One region of the Streptomyces sp. NPDC101393 genome, then DNA from elsewhere that is predicted to be linked to it. Evidence: riboswitches for the same ligand, from Rfam matches in the RefSeq annotation. Region 1 holds a riboswitch; the other holds the start of a gene.
What was found. Region 1 has a riboswitch for glycine ahead of gcvT (glycine cleavage system aminomethyltransferase GcvT). Riboswitches for the same ligand answer to the same signal wherever they lie in the genome.
Positions count from the first base shown of each region.

Region 2: linked by a shared signal. The riboswitch ahead of gcvP (aminomethyl-transferring glycine dehydrogenase) and the one ahead of gcvT (glycine cleavage system aminomethyltransferase GcvT) in region 1 are both predicted to bind glycine.

Region 1 covers NZ_JBIWNU010000001.1:288,741-296,077, forward strand. The annotation lists gene ACIRQ7_RS01225 (ABC transporter substrate-binding protein) at 1-586, opposite strand, end outside; gene ACIRQ7_RS01230 (ABC transporter permease) at 629-1,627, opposite strand; gene ACIRQ7_RS01235 (enhanced serine sensitivity protein SseB C-terminal domain-containing protein) at 2,012-2,809, opposite strand; gene ACIRQ7_RS01240 (enhanced serine sensitivity protein SseB) at 2,870-3,679, opposite strand; gene ACIRQ7_RS01245 (AAA family ATPase) at 3,829-4,416, opposite strand; glycine riboswitch at 4,961-5,056, shown strand; gene gcvT (glycine cleavage system aminomethyltransferase GcvT) at 5,214-6,341, shown strand; gene gcvH (glycine cleavage system protein GcvH) at 6,440-6,817, shown strand; gene glyA (serine hydroxymethyltransferase) at 6,891-7,337, shown strand, end outside.
Region 2 covers NZ_JBIWNU010000002.1:927,127-934,463, reverse strand. The annotation lists gene ACIRQ7_RS09825 (bifunctional nuclease family protein) at 1-414, shown strand, start outside; gene ACIRQ7_RS09820 (MerR family transcriptional regulator) at 601-1,206, shown strand; gene ACIRQ7_RS09815 (DNA polymerase IV) at 1,273-2,748, shown strand; gene ACIRQ7_RS09810 (PRC-barrel domain-containing protein) at 2,658-3,041, opposite strand; glycine riboswitch at 3,156-3,253, shown strand; gene gcvP (aminomethyl-transferring glycine dehydrogenase) at 3,442-6,327, shown strand; gene ACIRQ7_RS09800 (DUF5999 family protein) at 6,424-6,621, opposite strand; gene ACIRQ7_RS09795 (hypothetical protein) at 6,961-7,337, opposite strand, start outside.

The sequences.
Region 1 (7,337 bases):
AGACGATCGTCTGGTCGTCCGGCGTCTCGATGGACTTCAGACCCTCGGCCGACTTGTCCTTGTAGGGGCCTTTGTACTTGTCGCCACCCTCCAGGTACGACTTGAAGTACGTCGGGCCGTTGGAGAGGGCCTCGGGCGCGAAGTTACTGCGCTCGATGGCGTACTTGACGTCCTTGGACGTGATCTTCGAACCGTCCTGGTACGTCACGCCCTTGCGCAGGGTGTACGTCCAGGTCTTGGCGTCCTTGCTGGCCTTGCCGAGCGAGGTGGCCAGGTCAGGGACGATCTCCAGGCTCTTCTTGCCGGGGGCGGGCTTGAACGTCACCAGCGAACGCCCGTACAGCCGGGAGAAGTTCTGCACCCAGCCGTAATACGTGTTGCCCGGGTCGAGCGAGTCGGGGCCGCTGGAGTGCTCGTAGGTGACCGTCCCTCCCTTCTTGTCCGACTTGTTGACGATGCTGGACATGCCCGCGTCGGCCTTGCCCCCACCGCTGCCGGTGGCGCCGCCGCCACCACTGCAGGCCGAAGCGCCCACCGCGGTCGCCACGGCCACCGCTATCACCGCGGCCGTCTTCCTGGTATTCATCCTGAGCACACCCCTCGCTCGGTCGATGCGGCGCAGCCGCAGTTATTTACTGCGGGGATCGAGCGCGTCACGCAGCCCGTCACCCAGCAAGTTGAAGGCCAGCACGGTGATGAAGATCGCCATACCGGGGATCACCATGAACATCGGGTCGACCTGGTAGAGGTCCACGGCCGTGGTGAGCATGCCGCCCCAGGACGCCTGCGGCGGCGCGATGCCGACGCCGAGGAAACTCAGCGCCGCCTCGAAGAGGATGTTCGTCGGGATCAGCAGCGTGGCGTAGACGAGGATCGGCGCGACCAGGTTCGGCAGCAGTTCCCGGAAGAGGATGAACGGTCCGCGCGCACCGAGGGACTTGGCCGCCGCGACGAACTCCCGCTCGCGCAGGCTCAGCGTCTGGGCCCGCACGATGCGCCCGATGTAGGGCCAGCTGAAGAAGCCGATCACGAAGACCAGGACGGCGATCCGCAGCGGCAGCCCCTCCAGCCCGAACGCGCCGTTCTGCAGGGACGCGGAAATGGAGATCGCGAACAGCAGCAGCGGGAAGGCGAGGAAGGTGTCCATGAGCCGGCTGATGACGCTGTCGACCCAGCCGCCGTAGAAGCCGGCCACCACTCCCATCACCACGCCGATGGCCACCGACAGCAGGGTGGAACCGGCCGCGACCACCAGCGACACCCAGGAGCCCTCGATGATGCGGGCCAGGATGTCGCGGCCGGTCTGCGGCTCGACGCCCAGCGGGTGCTCCCAACTGATGCCGCCCAGGGCTCCCTTGGGGGAGAGCAGTTCGGGATCGATGAGCTTCTGGTTGAAGGCGTTGGGGTCCAGCCCGAACACCGCCTGGATGGGCTGCGAGAGCACGGCCGTCAGGACGAGCAGGATGACAACGATGGCACCCGCCACCGCGACCTTGTCGCGCCGGAAGCGCAGCCACGCGATCTGCCCGAGCGAGCGCCCCTCGATGCGCTTGCTCGCCACGCCTTTCAGCACCGCTTCCGGCTGCGCCTGAGCAGCCGCCGCGGTGGTCTCGATCGGTGCGGTCACGGTGCTTTTGACCCCTCTCGGCCGACGGTGGTTCGGCCCACGCCCGCCGCTGAAGCGGCCTGATTCAGATCACTGGTGCATGTCGCTCGGACATCGCCGAAGCGCCCGGCACGACAGCTCGGAGGTTCACACGACGCCGGTGGAGATGACGCTCGTACAAGGGGCGACGCCCTCTGATGCCGGGAGTCTTCATCCGATTCGCGATCACTCACCAGCCCTGGCGGTGAATGGATGCGTAACTGTGATGTGGCCCACGGGCTTCCGTTATACGGACAGACGGCCCGGCTGAGCGGAAGGATCAGCCCCGGAAGCGCGGCTCAACCGCGGGGCACATGGGGCGAATTCAGGCCAGGACGGCGGTGCGGCGCCCGCCTCGGGGTGCGGTCAGTACGGGCGGGGGTAGCCGTAGGAGGGCGCGGGGGCCGGGGCCTGGCCGGGCGGCCGCCCGTAGCCGTCGCGGTCGAAGAAGGGGCGCGCGGAGGCCCGCATCCACATCCCGACGGGGTCGTAGTCGTCGTTCATCGCGACGGTCGAGACGGGCAGACCGTCCGGCACCGCACCGATCGACTGCTGGATCATCAACCGCACCGAATCCACGGCGTGCTGGCCGGTGTCGTACAGATCCAGCCCGATCGCCAGATAAGGGGCACCGAGGGCCGGTTGCACCCAGGCCCTGCGCAAGGACCGCACAGCGGGCGTCCGGTGGGCATTCTGCGAGAGCAGTGCATAGAACTGCGGAATGTCGATGGCCGGTTCGGAGATCCGCAGCGGGCCGGCGGGCAGCCGGTCGAGGCCGCCGGCGATCCGGCGGAGATCCAGCCACGGGATACCCACCCCGCCGCCGACGGCGTGCGGATTCAGCCACAGGCCCCAGCGGTCGGGGAAGAGGGTGGTGGCGATGTCGAGGCCGGTGACGAGTTCGTGATCGCGGTTCCAGCCGGACGCGGCGAGCTCGGGGGCCGAGGTCACACACGGCGCGTAGCCGAGGCCCTCGACCTCCATGTTTCCGTACTGCGCGTCGGGCATTCCGGCCCGGCCCTGCCACAGCAGCATCCAGACCTGTCCGGCGGCGAGTGCGTGCAGCAACGCCTCATAGGCGTCATAGCGACCGGGCGAGACCTGTTGCAGCATCTGCTCGACCTGTCCGGCCGCGGCCGCTCCCTGTTGCGCACCCGCGCTCACGTGGTCCGTCCCTTCACTCTGCAGGGCACGTTGGGGTGCGCCCGCCGTCATCCAACCAGCTTACGAGTGGTCCCGAGAGTAGAAGGGCCGCACGCGCTGCAGCATCCAGTCGGCGACCGGGTCGCCCATGGCGATGTCCAGCATGACGAGCTGTACGGGCCAGCGCACCGGCACGGCGCCGAGCGCACGTCCCAGGGCTGCCAGCGCCGCCTCCCGGGCGGTGCCGTCGTGCAGTGCGGCGGCGGTCGCCTCGACCTGAACACCGACGAACAGCGCGGGCGTGTCGGCCTCGACACTTGCCAGGGCACGCCGGGCAGTCAGGACAAATCCGGCACCGGAGAACTCCAGTCCGGCAGCGGCCAGGAAGTCCACCGGCTCGTCCTGCCAGTCCGGCTCGAAGAGCCGCACCCGTCCGCCGCTCGCCGGACCGTCCGCCTCCGTACGCCCCACCCGGCACAGTTCGGCCACCGCGGGCGGCCCCAGCGGGACACCGACCGTCCCGTCAGGATTGACGGCGATACCGATCTGCGGCGGCAGGCCGCGGGCGAACTCCCGGGCCGGCGCGACGGTGAAGGACATATGGGTGCCGACCACCCGCAGGAACTCCTGCTCGGAGCTGAAGACCGGGACGAACGCCGCGCCGCCGATCTCCACCGTCGGCAGGTCGAGCCCGCCGGCACCCATCCCCGCGCTCTCCGGACCGCCGCCGTTGGGCAGCGGCACCCAGACCCGGCTGCGGCCCAGGACCTCAACGATCCGGCCACCGGCGCCCGGATGCCCCACCGAGGCGGAGAGCACCTCTTCGAGCTCGTTCGCAGGCCATGCCAGCTGCGGTATCCCCTGCTCGGGGACGTTCCCCTGAAAAGTCATCGTGCCCACCCGTTCCGAACCGCACTGTCTGGCAAACGACCCTAGCGGGAGACGACGGGGTGTTCGAAAGGGGTTGGGCGCGGGCAGGTACGGCCGGCCGGTCCGCTCGGGCGCGGACCGGGCCCGGCGGCGTACCGCTCCGGTCGAAGTCAGTCGAAGCGGACGGTCTCCAGCGCGGTCGCCGCCGCCCGGTCCAGCAGCACCGCCGACGCGAAGCCCCTGGGCAGGCGGGCCGCCTCGGCCTCGCCGACCAGCCGGCCCACCGCCCTGCGGTGCCGGGCGAAGGCGTACCCCGACACCCCGCGCCCGCGCGACTCCTGGCCGGACAGCGCCACCTCCGGCGGCACATCGAGCAGCACCAGATGCAGCCCGCGCCCGCCCCGCCCGGCCGACCGGGCGATCCAGCGGCGCACCCAGGCGAGCGTCCCGCAGTCGTGCACGACCACGCTGTCGCCGGAGCGCAGCGCCCGGCGCAGGCCGAGGTAGTGAGAGGCCCGGACCAGCGGGCGGTAGAGGGCGTACGGCAGGCGGCGCAGCCGGCCGCGCTCCCAGCGGACGCGGACGTCCTGCGAATCGATGCGGTGCACCGCGGCGCCCCGGCCGTCCAGCGGCGGCACGATGCGGTGCATGAGGGTGCTCTTGCCGCTGCCCGGCAGACCGGAGACGACCACCAGATCGCCCGCGGGGAAGCGCAGCTCGGCCGCGGGGCGATCGCCCCGGGCGCCGCGCAGGTCCATGGTCGTGGCGCCGCGTCCGGGCCGGACGGCGGCGGGCGCGCGTCTGGGCCGGGGCAGCTCCGGCGGTGCCGCGGGAGTGATGGGTTCCGTGGGCGCGACCCCTGAAGTTGCCGCGAATGCCGCTTCGCTGTGCACCGTGATCGCCCTCCCGGTCCGGTTCGGTTCCGGTTCGAGCCCGTCCCCTACCCGCAGAGTGTCAAGAAAAGGTAATGCGCATCAAGGCGATTGTCCGATCCGTCCCCCGGTGCCTGCCGTGCGGAGCAGCCCGGATCGGGGCGGATCAGGGCGCGGGGCCGGTGTGCGGGCAGCCGCCGGGCGGAGGAGCGAGGCAGCGCGACGGGGTCCGCCGGGCCCCGAGGCGTACGGGAAGTGTCTGCCGGACGCCGCGCGCCGGGCCCGGTCCGCCGGACGGGACCCGGGTGCGGGCGGGGCGCGGGGCGGCCCGGCGGCCAGGGCTCCTGCATCAGGCGATCCCGTGCAATGATGTCGGCGCCACGTGCACACCTTCGTTCGACCGTGCACGGCCAACTCCATACCGGCCGCTTGAATCCGCGCGGGAGAGTCCCCGGCCGCCACGGCGGGGCGCCGAAGGAGCAAGTCCTCCCTTGAATCTCTCAGGCCCCGATACCGCGCGGGCGAGGCAGATCTGAAAAGCGAGCAGTGCCCGGTTTCAGGGGGCGGCTCCACCCAAGGTGCAAACCGGGTCGTTCTTCGCGGACGGACTCCCGGTGAACCTCTCAGGTTCCGATGACAGATGGGGAGAACGTCCTGTCACCCATGCCTGGGAGCCCAGAACCATGACAGATGCCCCCCGCCTCACCGCGCTCGACGCCACGCACCGCGCGCTCGGCGCGACCATGACCGACTTCGCCGGCTGGGACATGCCGCTGCGCTACAGCAGCGAACGCGACGAACACGTCGCCGTCCGCACCCGCGCCGGCCTCTTCGACCTCTCCCACATGGGCGAGATCACCGTCACCGGCCCGCAGGCCGCCGACCTCCTCGACTACGCGCTGGTCGGCAACATCGGCGGCGTCAAGACCGGTCGCGCCCGCTACACCATGATCTGCGAGGCCGCCGGCGGCATCCTCGACGACCTGATCGTCTACCGGCTCGCCGACCAGGAGTTCATGGTCGTCGCCAACGCCTCCAACGCCCAGGTGGTACTGGACGCGCTGACCGAGCGGGCGGGGGGCTTCGACGCCGCGATCCGCGACGACCGGGACGCCTACGCGCTGCTCGCGGTGCAGGGGCCTCAGTCCCCGGGCATCCTCAAGGGCCTCACGGACGCCGACCTCGACGGCCTCAAGTACTACGCGGGGCTGCCCGGCACGGTCGCCGGCATCGACGCACTGATCGCCCGCACCGGCTACACCGGCGAGGACGGCTTCGAGCTGTTCGTACGGCCCGCCGACGCGGTCGCCCTCTGGGAGGCGCTGTCCGAGGCCGGCAAGGACGCCGGGCTCATCCCCTGCGGGCTGTCCTGCCGCGACACGCTGCGCCTGGAGGCGGGCATGCCGCTCTACGGCCACGAGCTGACCTCCGCCACCACCCCCTTCGACGCGGGCCTGGGCCGGGTCGTGAAATTCGAGAAGACCTCCAACAACGGCGACTTCGTCGGCCGTACCGCGCTGGCCGCGGCCGCCGAGCGCGCCGAGAGCGCCCCGCCGCGCAAGCTGGTCGGCCTGATCGCCGAGGGCCGTCGTGTCCCGCGCGCCGGCTACCCGGTCGTCGCCGCCGACGGCACCGTCATCGGCGAGGTCACCTCCGGTGCGCCCTCCCCCACCCTCGGCAAGCCGCTCGCCATCGCGTACGTCGACGCCGCCTACGCCACACCGGGCACCGAGGGTGTCGCGGTGGACATCCGTGGAAGCCATGAGCCGTACGAGGTCGTGGCGCTGCCGTTCTACAAGCGACAGAAGTAGCGCCACACGGGCGGCAGGCGTGCCCCGGCACGCACCGCGCGTCTCACTGTGCAAGACCCCCTTCACGATCACCCCTTCGCGTACAGGAGAATCGAGCCATGAGCAACCCCCAGCAGCTGCGCTACAGCAAGGAGCACGAGTGGCTGTCGGTCGCCGAGGACGGCGTCTCGACGGTCGGCATCACGGAGCACGCGGCGAACGCGCTCGGCGATGTCGTCTACGTGCAGCTTCCTGAGGTCGGCACCACGGTCACCGCGGGCGAGACCTGCGGTGAGCTGGAGTCGACCAAGTCGGTCAGTGATCTCTACGCGCCTGTGGACGGCGAGATCACCGAGATCAACGAGGACGTCAGCAACGACCCCTCGCTGGTGAACTCCGCCCCGTTCGAGGGCGGTTGGCTCTTCAAGGTGAAGATCTCGGGCGAGCCGGGCGAACTGCTCTCGGCCGACGAGTACGCCGCCTTCGTCACCGGCTGAGCCACCCGGCCCGCCGTCCCGCCACCGCCCGCGGGGAAGTGCTTCGCGCCCCCTGACCTCTCCAGGAAGACTCATGTCGCTTCTCAACAGCTCCCTCCATGATCTCGACCCCGACGTCGCCGCCGCCGTCGATGCCGAGCTCCACCGTCAGCAGTCCACCCTCGAAATGATCGCGTCGGAGAACTTCGCTCCGGTCGCCGTCATGGAGGCCCAGGGCTCGGTCCTGACCAACAAGTACGCCGAGGGCTACCCCGGCCGCCGTTACTACGGCGGCTGTGAGCACGTCGACGTCGTCGAGCAGATCGCCATCGACCGGATCAAGGCGCTCTTCGGCGCCGAGGCCGCGAACGTCCAGCCGCACTCCGGTGCGCAGGCCAACGCCGCCGCGATGTTCGCGCTGATCAAGCCGGGCGACACCATCCTGGGCCTGAACCTCGCGCACGGCGGGCACCTGACCCACGGCATGAAGATCAACTTCTCGGGCAAGCTCTACAACGTGGTGCCCTACCACGTCGACGAG
Region 2 (7,337 bases), on a different contig from region 1:
CTCCTGCGGGAGGTGGGAGGCGATCGCTACTTGCCCATTTGGATCGGGCCGGGGGAGGCGACCGCCATTGCCTTTGCCCAGCAGGGCATGGTCCCTGCCAGGCCGCTGACGCACGACCTTTTCAAGGATGTGCTGGAAGCGGTGGGCCAGGAGCTGACGCAGGTCCGCATCACCGATCTGCGCGAGGGGGTGTTCTACGCCGAACTGGTCTTCGCCAGTGGTGTTGAGGTCAGCGCACGTCCGTCCGACGCAATAGCGCTGGCGCTGCGTACCGGTACGCCCATCTTCGGCACCGATGGTGTGCTGGACGATGCCGGGATCGCGATCCCGGACGAGCAGGAGGACGAGGTGGAGAAGTTCCGCGAGTTCCTCGACCAGATCTCGCCCGAGGACTTCGGCACCAACAGTCAGTGACTCTCGGCCGCCGACCACCGCTTTCCGGCCAAACTGTTAACCGTTCCCCGCGCGAGGTCACGAGAAACCACTCGTAGGGTGATTATCACTCGGCGTGGCGAGCGCGGCGATCGTTGACGCACCCCGAGTGACTGCATACCGTCGATATGGCAGGTCCCGTCCGGGACGTGGAGGACGGAGGGCGGCGTGGCAATCACCGGCGACGGTATGGCGGCGGAAGGGGCGTTGCCGCTCCACTCGGCCGCAGCAGCGAACCGTGCCCCGGCACCGGCCGTGGCGGTGTCGGCGGACCGCGAGACGCAGACCATCGGCTACCGCGGACCGACCGCGTGCGCGGCGGCGGGCATCACCTACCGGCAGCTCGACTACTGGGCGCGTACGGGCCTGGTGGAGCCGAGCGTCCGACCGGCGTACGGCTCCGGCACCCAGCGCCTCTACAGCTTCCGCGACGTCGTCGTGTTGAAGATCGTCAAGCGGCTGCTGGACACCGGTGTCTCGCTGCAGAACATCCGCACTGCCGTCCAGCACCTCCGTGCGCGCGAAATCGCGGATCTGACGCGGATGACGCTGATGAGCGACGGCGCGACGGTCTACGAGTGCACCTCGCCCGACCAGGTCGTGGAGCTCCTCCAGGGCGGTCAGGGCGTCTTCGGGATCGCCGTGGGCGTGGTGTGGCGGGACGTGGAAGGCGCGCTGTCACAGCTGCACGCGGAGCGGGTGGACACCGGCGAGACGCTGGTGGGCAAGAATCCGCACGACGAGCTGGCGCGACGCCGTCACCGGGCGGTCTGAGCCGCTCACGGCACCGCCCGGCCCGGCATCGGGCCATTGTCAGTGGCATGCGGCAGCATCGGTCATGTGAGACGTGCGCCGACGATCCTGCATCTCGACATGGATGCGTTCTTTGCGGCCGCCGAGCAGGCGGCTAAGCCGAGCCTGCGCGGAAAGCCCGTGGTGGTCGGCGGGATCGGGCCGCGCGGAGTGGTGTCCACGGCGTCCTACGAAGCCCGGGTCTTCGGGATCCGGTCCGCGATGCCCACGGCCCAGGCGCGCCGCCTGTGTCCCAATGCGGCCTATCTCCATCCGCGCTTCAGCGTCTACCGCCATGTGAGTGACCAGGTGATGGCGCTGCTGCACGAGCTGTCGCCGCTGGTGGAACCGCTGAGCCTGGACGAGGCGTTCGTGGATCTGGAGGCGGGCGGCATCGACGCGGAGACGTCGGCCGTGCGCGCCGTGGGGGTGCGGCTGCGGCAGGACATCCGGTCGGTGACCGGCCTGACGGGGTCCGTGGGGCTCGCGGGGGCCAAGATGCTCGCCAAGATCGCGTCCGAGGCGGCGAAGCCGGACGGCCTGGTGGTGATCGAGCCGGGTACCGAGCGGGAGCTGCTGGGCCCGATGACGGTGCGCACGCTGCCCGGAGTGGGCCCCGCGACGGCCGAGGCGCTGCGCCGGGCCGGGATCCACACCATCGCGGAGACCGCCGAGGCCGGTGAGGCGGAGCTGGTGCGCCTGCTGGGCAAGTCTCACGGCGCCGGGCTGTATGCGATGGCGCTGGGCCGCGACGACCGGCCGGTGGTGGCCGAGCGGGACGCCAAGTCCGTGTCCGTCGAGGACACCTTCGAGGTCGATCTGACCGACCGGACGCGGGTGCGGGCCGAGCTGGTGCGCCTGGCGGACCGGTGCGTGCAGCGGTTGCGGGCCGCCAGGCGCTCGGGGCGCACGGTGATCATCAAGGTGCGCAATTACGACTTCTCGACGCTGACCCGTTCGGAGACGCTGCGCGGCCCCACCGACGATCCCGGGGTCGTACGCGAAGCCGCCGCGCGCCTGCTGGAGACGGTGGACACCACGGGCGGGGTGCGGCTGCTGGGTGTCGGGGTCAGCGGTCTCGCCGACTTCACACAGGAGGACCTGTTCGCCCAGCTCGCCACGGAGCGGGAGGCGGCGGAGAGCGCGCAGGCGGCCCTCGCGGCGCAGGCGGCCCGCCAGGAAGCGGAGCGGGCGGGCGGTCCGGGTGAGCCGGAGCCGCAGGAGGAGCGGCCGCGCCGCTGGCACCCGGGGCTGGACGTGGTCCATGACGAATTCGGGGCCGGCTGGGTCCAGGGGAGCGGGGTGGGGCGGGTGACCGTGCGCTTCGAGACGCCGTGGTCCGCACCGGGGAGGGTGCGGACCTTCGGCGTTGACGACCCGGCCCTGCAGGCGGCGGAGCCACTGCCGCTGGTGGGCGGGGCGGCCGGCGGCGCTCAGTCCTCCGAGCCGGCGATCCGGCCGAAGTCCTTGTCGCGGGACGAGGACACGGAATCGGAGGCCGGGGAGGAGATATCCAGCCGGTAGTGGTGGTAGAGCTGGAGTTCCTGCTCGGGGGAGAGGTGGCGGCCGACACCGAAGTCCGGGGCGTCCTTGATCAGCTTGCGGTCGTAGGGGATGTGCAGCGCTTCGCCGACCATCTCGCTCGGCTCCAGGGGGACGAACGCGTCCCGGCTGAAGAGACCCGTGCGTACGGCCGCCCACTCCGGCTCCCCCGTCGCGTCGTCGAGGTACACCTCGTCGATCGTGCCGATCTTGGCGCCCTGCCGGTCGAACGCTTTGCGGCCGATCAGGCTCCGGGGATCGATATCGGTTTGCACGGCCCCTCCAATTGGTCGCAACTGTCCTGTGACAACTACCAAACGGCACATTTCATGCCCCGGCCACTCGAAAGATTGCCCAGGAGGCTCGCTGGTAGGCTGGCGAATGGCTGCAGACCCCATGCGGGAGAGTCCTTTGTCGTTCGCGACGGGGGCGCCGAAGGAGCAAATCCTCCCCGGAATCTCTCAGGCACACGTACCGCATGGACGAGGTCACTCTGGAAAGCAGGGCGGGCCACGGACAGGCACAGCGCCGGACCCCTCCTCACCGACGGTGAAAGTCGGACCGCGATATGCGGACCGGTGAAGCTCTCAGGTTGAGATGACAGAGGGGGAGGCCGTCCGGGCACCAGCGCGTTGGTGCCCCTCGAAGGTCGCTATGACCAGGAGGCCCCCGCAGATGACCACCAATCGCATCTCCTTGACCGAGCTGGAGCGCGGCACACCCTTCGAGCACCGGCACATCGGGCCTGACCACGAGGCGCAGGCGAAGATGCTCGCGCACGTCGGATTCGGTTCGCTGGACGAGCTCACGGCCACCGCCGTGCCCGATGTGATCAAGAGCGCCGAGGCGCTGGGCCTGCCGCAGGGGCGGTCCGAGGCCGAGGTCCTGGACGAGCTGCGCGGTCTCGCCGACCGCAACAAGGTCCTGTCCTCCATGATCGGCCTGGGCTACTACGGCACCTTCACCCCGCCGGTGATCCTGCGCAACGTCATGGAGAACCCGGCCTGGTACACGGCGTACACGCCCTACCAGCCGGAGATCTCGCAGGGCCGCCTCGAAGCGCTGCTGAATTTCCAGACGATGGTCGCCGACCTGACCGGGCTGCCCACCTCCGGTGCCTCCCTCCTGGACGAGGGCACCGCCGCCGCCGAGGCGATGGCGCTCTCCCGCCGCGTCGGCAAGGTCAAGCAGGGCGTCTTCCTGATCGATGCCGACTGTCTGCCGCAGACCATCGCAGTGATCCAGACCCGTGCGGAGCCGACCGGCGTCGACGTCGTGGTCGCCGACCTGTCCGACGGCATTCCGGCCGATATCGCCGAGCGCGGCGTCTTCGGCGTGCTGCTGCAGTACCCGGGAGCCTCCGGCGCGGTCGGCGACCCCCGCGCCGTCATCGAGCAGGCCCATGAGCTGGGCGCGATCGTCACCGTAGCGGCCGACCTGCTCGCGCTGACCCTGCTGACCTCGCCCGGCGAGCTCGGTGCGGACATCGCCGTCGGCACCACCCAGCGTTTCGGCGTTCCGATGGGCTTCGGCGGTCCGCACGCCGGCTTCATGGCCGTACGCGAGAAGTTCGCCCGAAGCCTGCCGGGCCGCCTGGTGGGTGTCTCCGTCGACGCCGACGGCAACAAGGCCTACCGTCTCGCGCTGCAGACCCGTGAGCAGCACATCCGCCGCGAGAAGGCCACCAGCAACATCTGCACCGCCCAGGTGCTGCTCGCCGTCATGGCGGGCATGTACGCCGTCTACCACGGGCCCGAGGGCCTCAAGGCCATCGCGCACCGCACCCACCGCTACGCCACCGTCCTCGCCGACGGTCTGCGGGCCGGCGGCGTGGAGATCGTGCACGGCGCGTACTTCGACACGCTGACCGCACGGGTCCCCGGCCGGGCCGCCGAGGTCGTCGCCGCCGCCCGGGAGGCCGGCGTCAACCTCCGCCAGGTCGACGCCGACCTCGTCGGCATCGCCTGCGACGAGACCACCGGGCGCGGGCAGCTGGCCGGCGTCTGGGGCGCCTTCGGTGTCCAAGGTGACGTCGAGCAGCTGGACGCGGCCGCCGCCGAGGCGCTGCCCGAGGCGCTGCTGCGCACGGACGACTACCTCACGCATCCGGTCTTCCACCAGCACCGTTCCGAGACCGCGATGCTGCGCTACCTCCGTCGCCTCGCCGACAAGGACTACGCGCTGGACCGCGGCATGATCCCGCTCGGCTCCTGCACGATGAAGCTGAACGCCACCACCGAGATGGAGCCGGTCACCTGGCCCGCCTTCGGTCAGCTGCACCCGTTCGCGCCCGCCGACCAGGCCCAGGGCTATCTGACGCTGATCCAGGAGCTGGAGGAGCGGCTGGCCACGGTCACCGGCTACGACAAGGTCTCCATCCAGCCGAACGCCGGATCGCAGGGTGAGCTGGCCGGGCTGCTGGCCGTCCGCGCCTACCACCGCGCCAACGGCGACGAGCAGCGCACGGTCTGCCTGATCCCGTCTTCCGCGCACGGCACCAATGCCGCCAGCGCCGTGATGGCCGGGATGAAGGTCGTCGTCGTCAAGACCGGCGAGGACGGCGAGGTCGACATCGACGACCTGCACGCCAAGATCGAGCAGTACGGCGAGCAGCTTGCGGTGCTGATGGTCACCTACCCCTCGACGCACGGCGTGTTCGAGGAGCACATCACCCAGATCTGCGCGACGGTGCACGACGCCGGCGGCCAGGTCTACGTCGACGGCGCCAACCTCAACGCGCTGGTCGGTCTCGCCGAGCCCGGCAAGTTCGGCGGCGATGTCTCGCACCTCAACCTGCACAAGACCTTCTGCATCCCGCACGGCGGCGGCGGCCCCGGCGTCGGCCCGGTCGGTGTCCGCGCCCACCTCGCGCCGTACCTCCCCAACCACCCGCTGCAGCCCACCGCGGGCCCGGAGACCGGCGTCGGTCCGATCTCCGCGGCTCCCTGGGGTTCGGCCGGCATCCTGCCGATCTCCTGGGCGTACGTCCGGCTGATGGGCGGCGAGGGCCTCAAGCGCGCCACCCAGGTCGCGGTGCTCAGCGCCAACTACATCGCCAAGCGCCTGGAGCCGCACTACCCCGTGCTGTACACCGGCCCCGGTGGCCTGGTCGCCCACGAGTGCATCATCGACGTCCGGCCGCTGACCAAGGCGACCGGCGTGAGCATCGACGATGTCGCGAAGCGGCTCATCGACTACGGCTTCCACGCGCCGACGATGTCCTTCCCCGTGGCCGGCACGCTGATGATCGAGCCGACCGAGAGCGAGGACCTCAACGAGCTGGACCGTTTCTGCGACACGATGATCGCGATTCGTGCGGAGATCGAGAAGGTCGGTTCGGGGGAGTGGGACAAGGACGACAACCCGCTGCGCAACGCCCCGCACACCTCGGGTGCGCTCGGCGGTGACTGGAAGCACTCCTACACCCGCGAGGAGGCGGTCTTCCCCGCCGGTGTCGTGGCCGCGGAGAAGTACTGGCCGCCGGTCCGCCGCATCGACGGTGCCTTCGGCGACCGTAATCTCGTCTGCTCCTGCCCCCCGATGGACGAGTACGACGGCTGAGCCTCCACGGACACACTTCAAGGGCCCTCGGCAGGTGTGCCGGGGGCCCTGTTGTCCCTGCGGTGGGCGTGCGTCGTCCGCGCGGCCTTGCGCGGGTCAGACGGCGGTGACGACCCGCGAGGTGCGGTGCGGGGCGATGACCTGCCCGTCCGGCAGGAGCTCACCGGTGTCCTCGAAGAGGAGGACGCCGTTGCACAGCAGGCTCCAACCCTGCTCCGGGTGGTGTGCCACGGGATGCGCGGCTTCCCGGTCGGTGGAGTCTGCGGTCGGGCAGGGCGGTTGGTGCTGACACATGGGAGTTGTCTTTCGCTGCGGTGTGGTGAACGTCGTCGTGCGGCGCGATGAGGTGGTCATGGCCGCTCCCCCGTTTCCTCGGTCGGTCCCAGTGTTGCCCTACGGAGATGATTCCGCAGGGATTTCGCAGCAGCGGTACTCACTCGATACGGACGCGTCACCCGTGCGGGCGGTTGCTCCCAAATGAGCACCCGCTGAGGGGGGTTGGGAGTGGTAGCGGCGGGCTAGGCCGCGCGGGTGAGAACAGCGGCGCGCCCCGCGGCCGAATGGGCCTCGGGGCGCGCTCCTGAGAGACGGCGTACGCCGCGGTGCGGGCCGGATCCGGCCCGCGGTCCAAGGTCAGGCGGGTGAGCCGAGCAACGGACCGGGCGTGACCCGGAGAGTGAGCCGGGGCAGCAGATCCGCGACCCGCTGCGGACGGTGTGCGGCGATCCCCGGCGGGGCGGGCGCCAGTGGTACGAGGAGGTCGGCGGGCGCCGGAACCCCCTCGGCGCCGTCCGAGGTGATGTCGTGATGCAGCCACAAGGTCAGCATGTACAGCTCCGGCACGGACAGCAACCGCGGCTGGTAGGCCATCGGGAGCGCCTCGGCCTGCTGCAGGGCCTGCTCGGTCGCGGTGACGTACGGGCCGCCGCAGAAGTGCGAGAACGTCCAGCCGTCGGCGGTGAGCATCGCCTCGGCCGCCGCCACGGCGCGTTCTCCGTCGCGGACCAGGA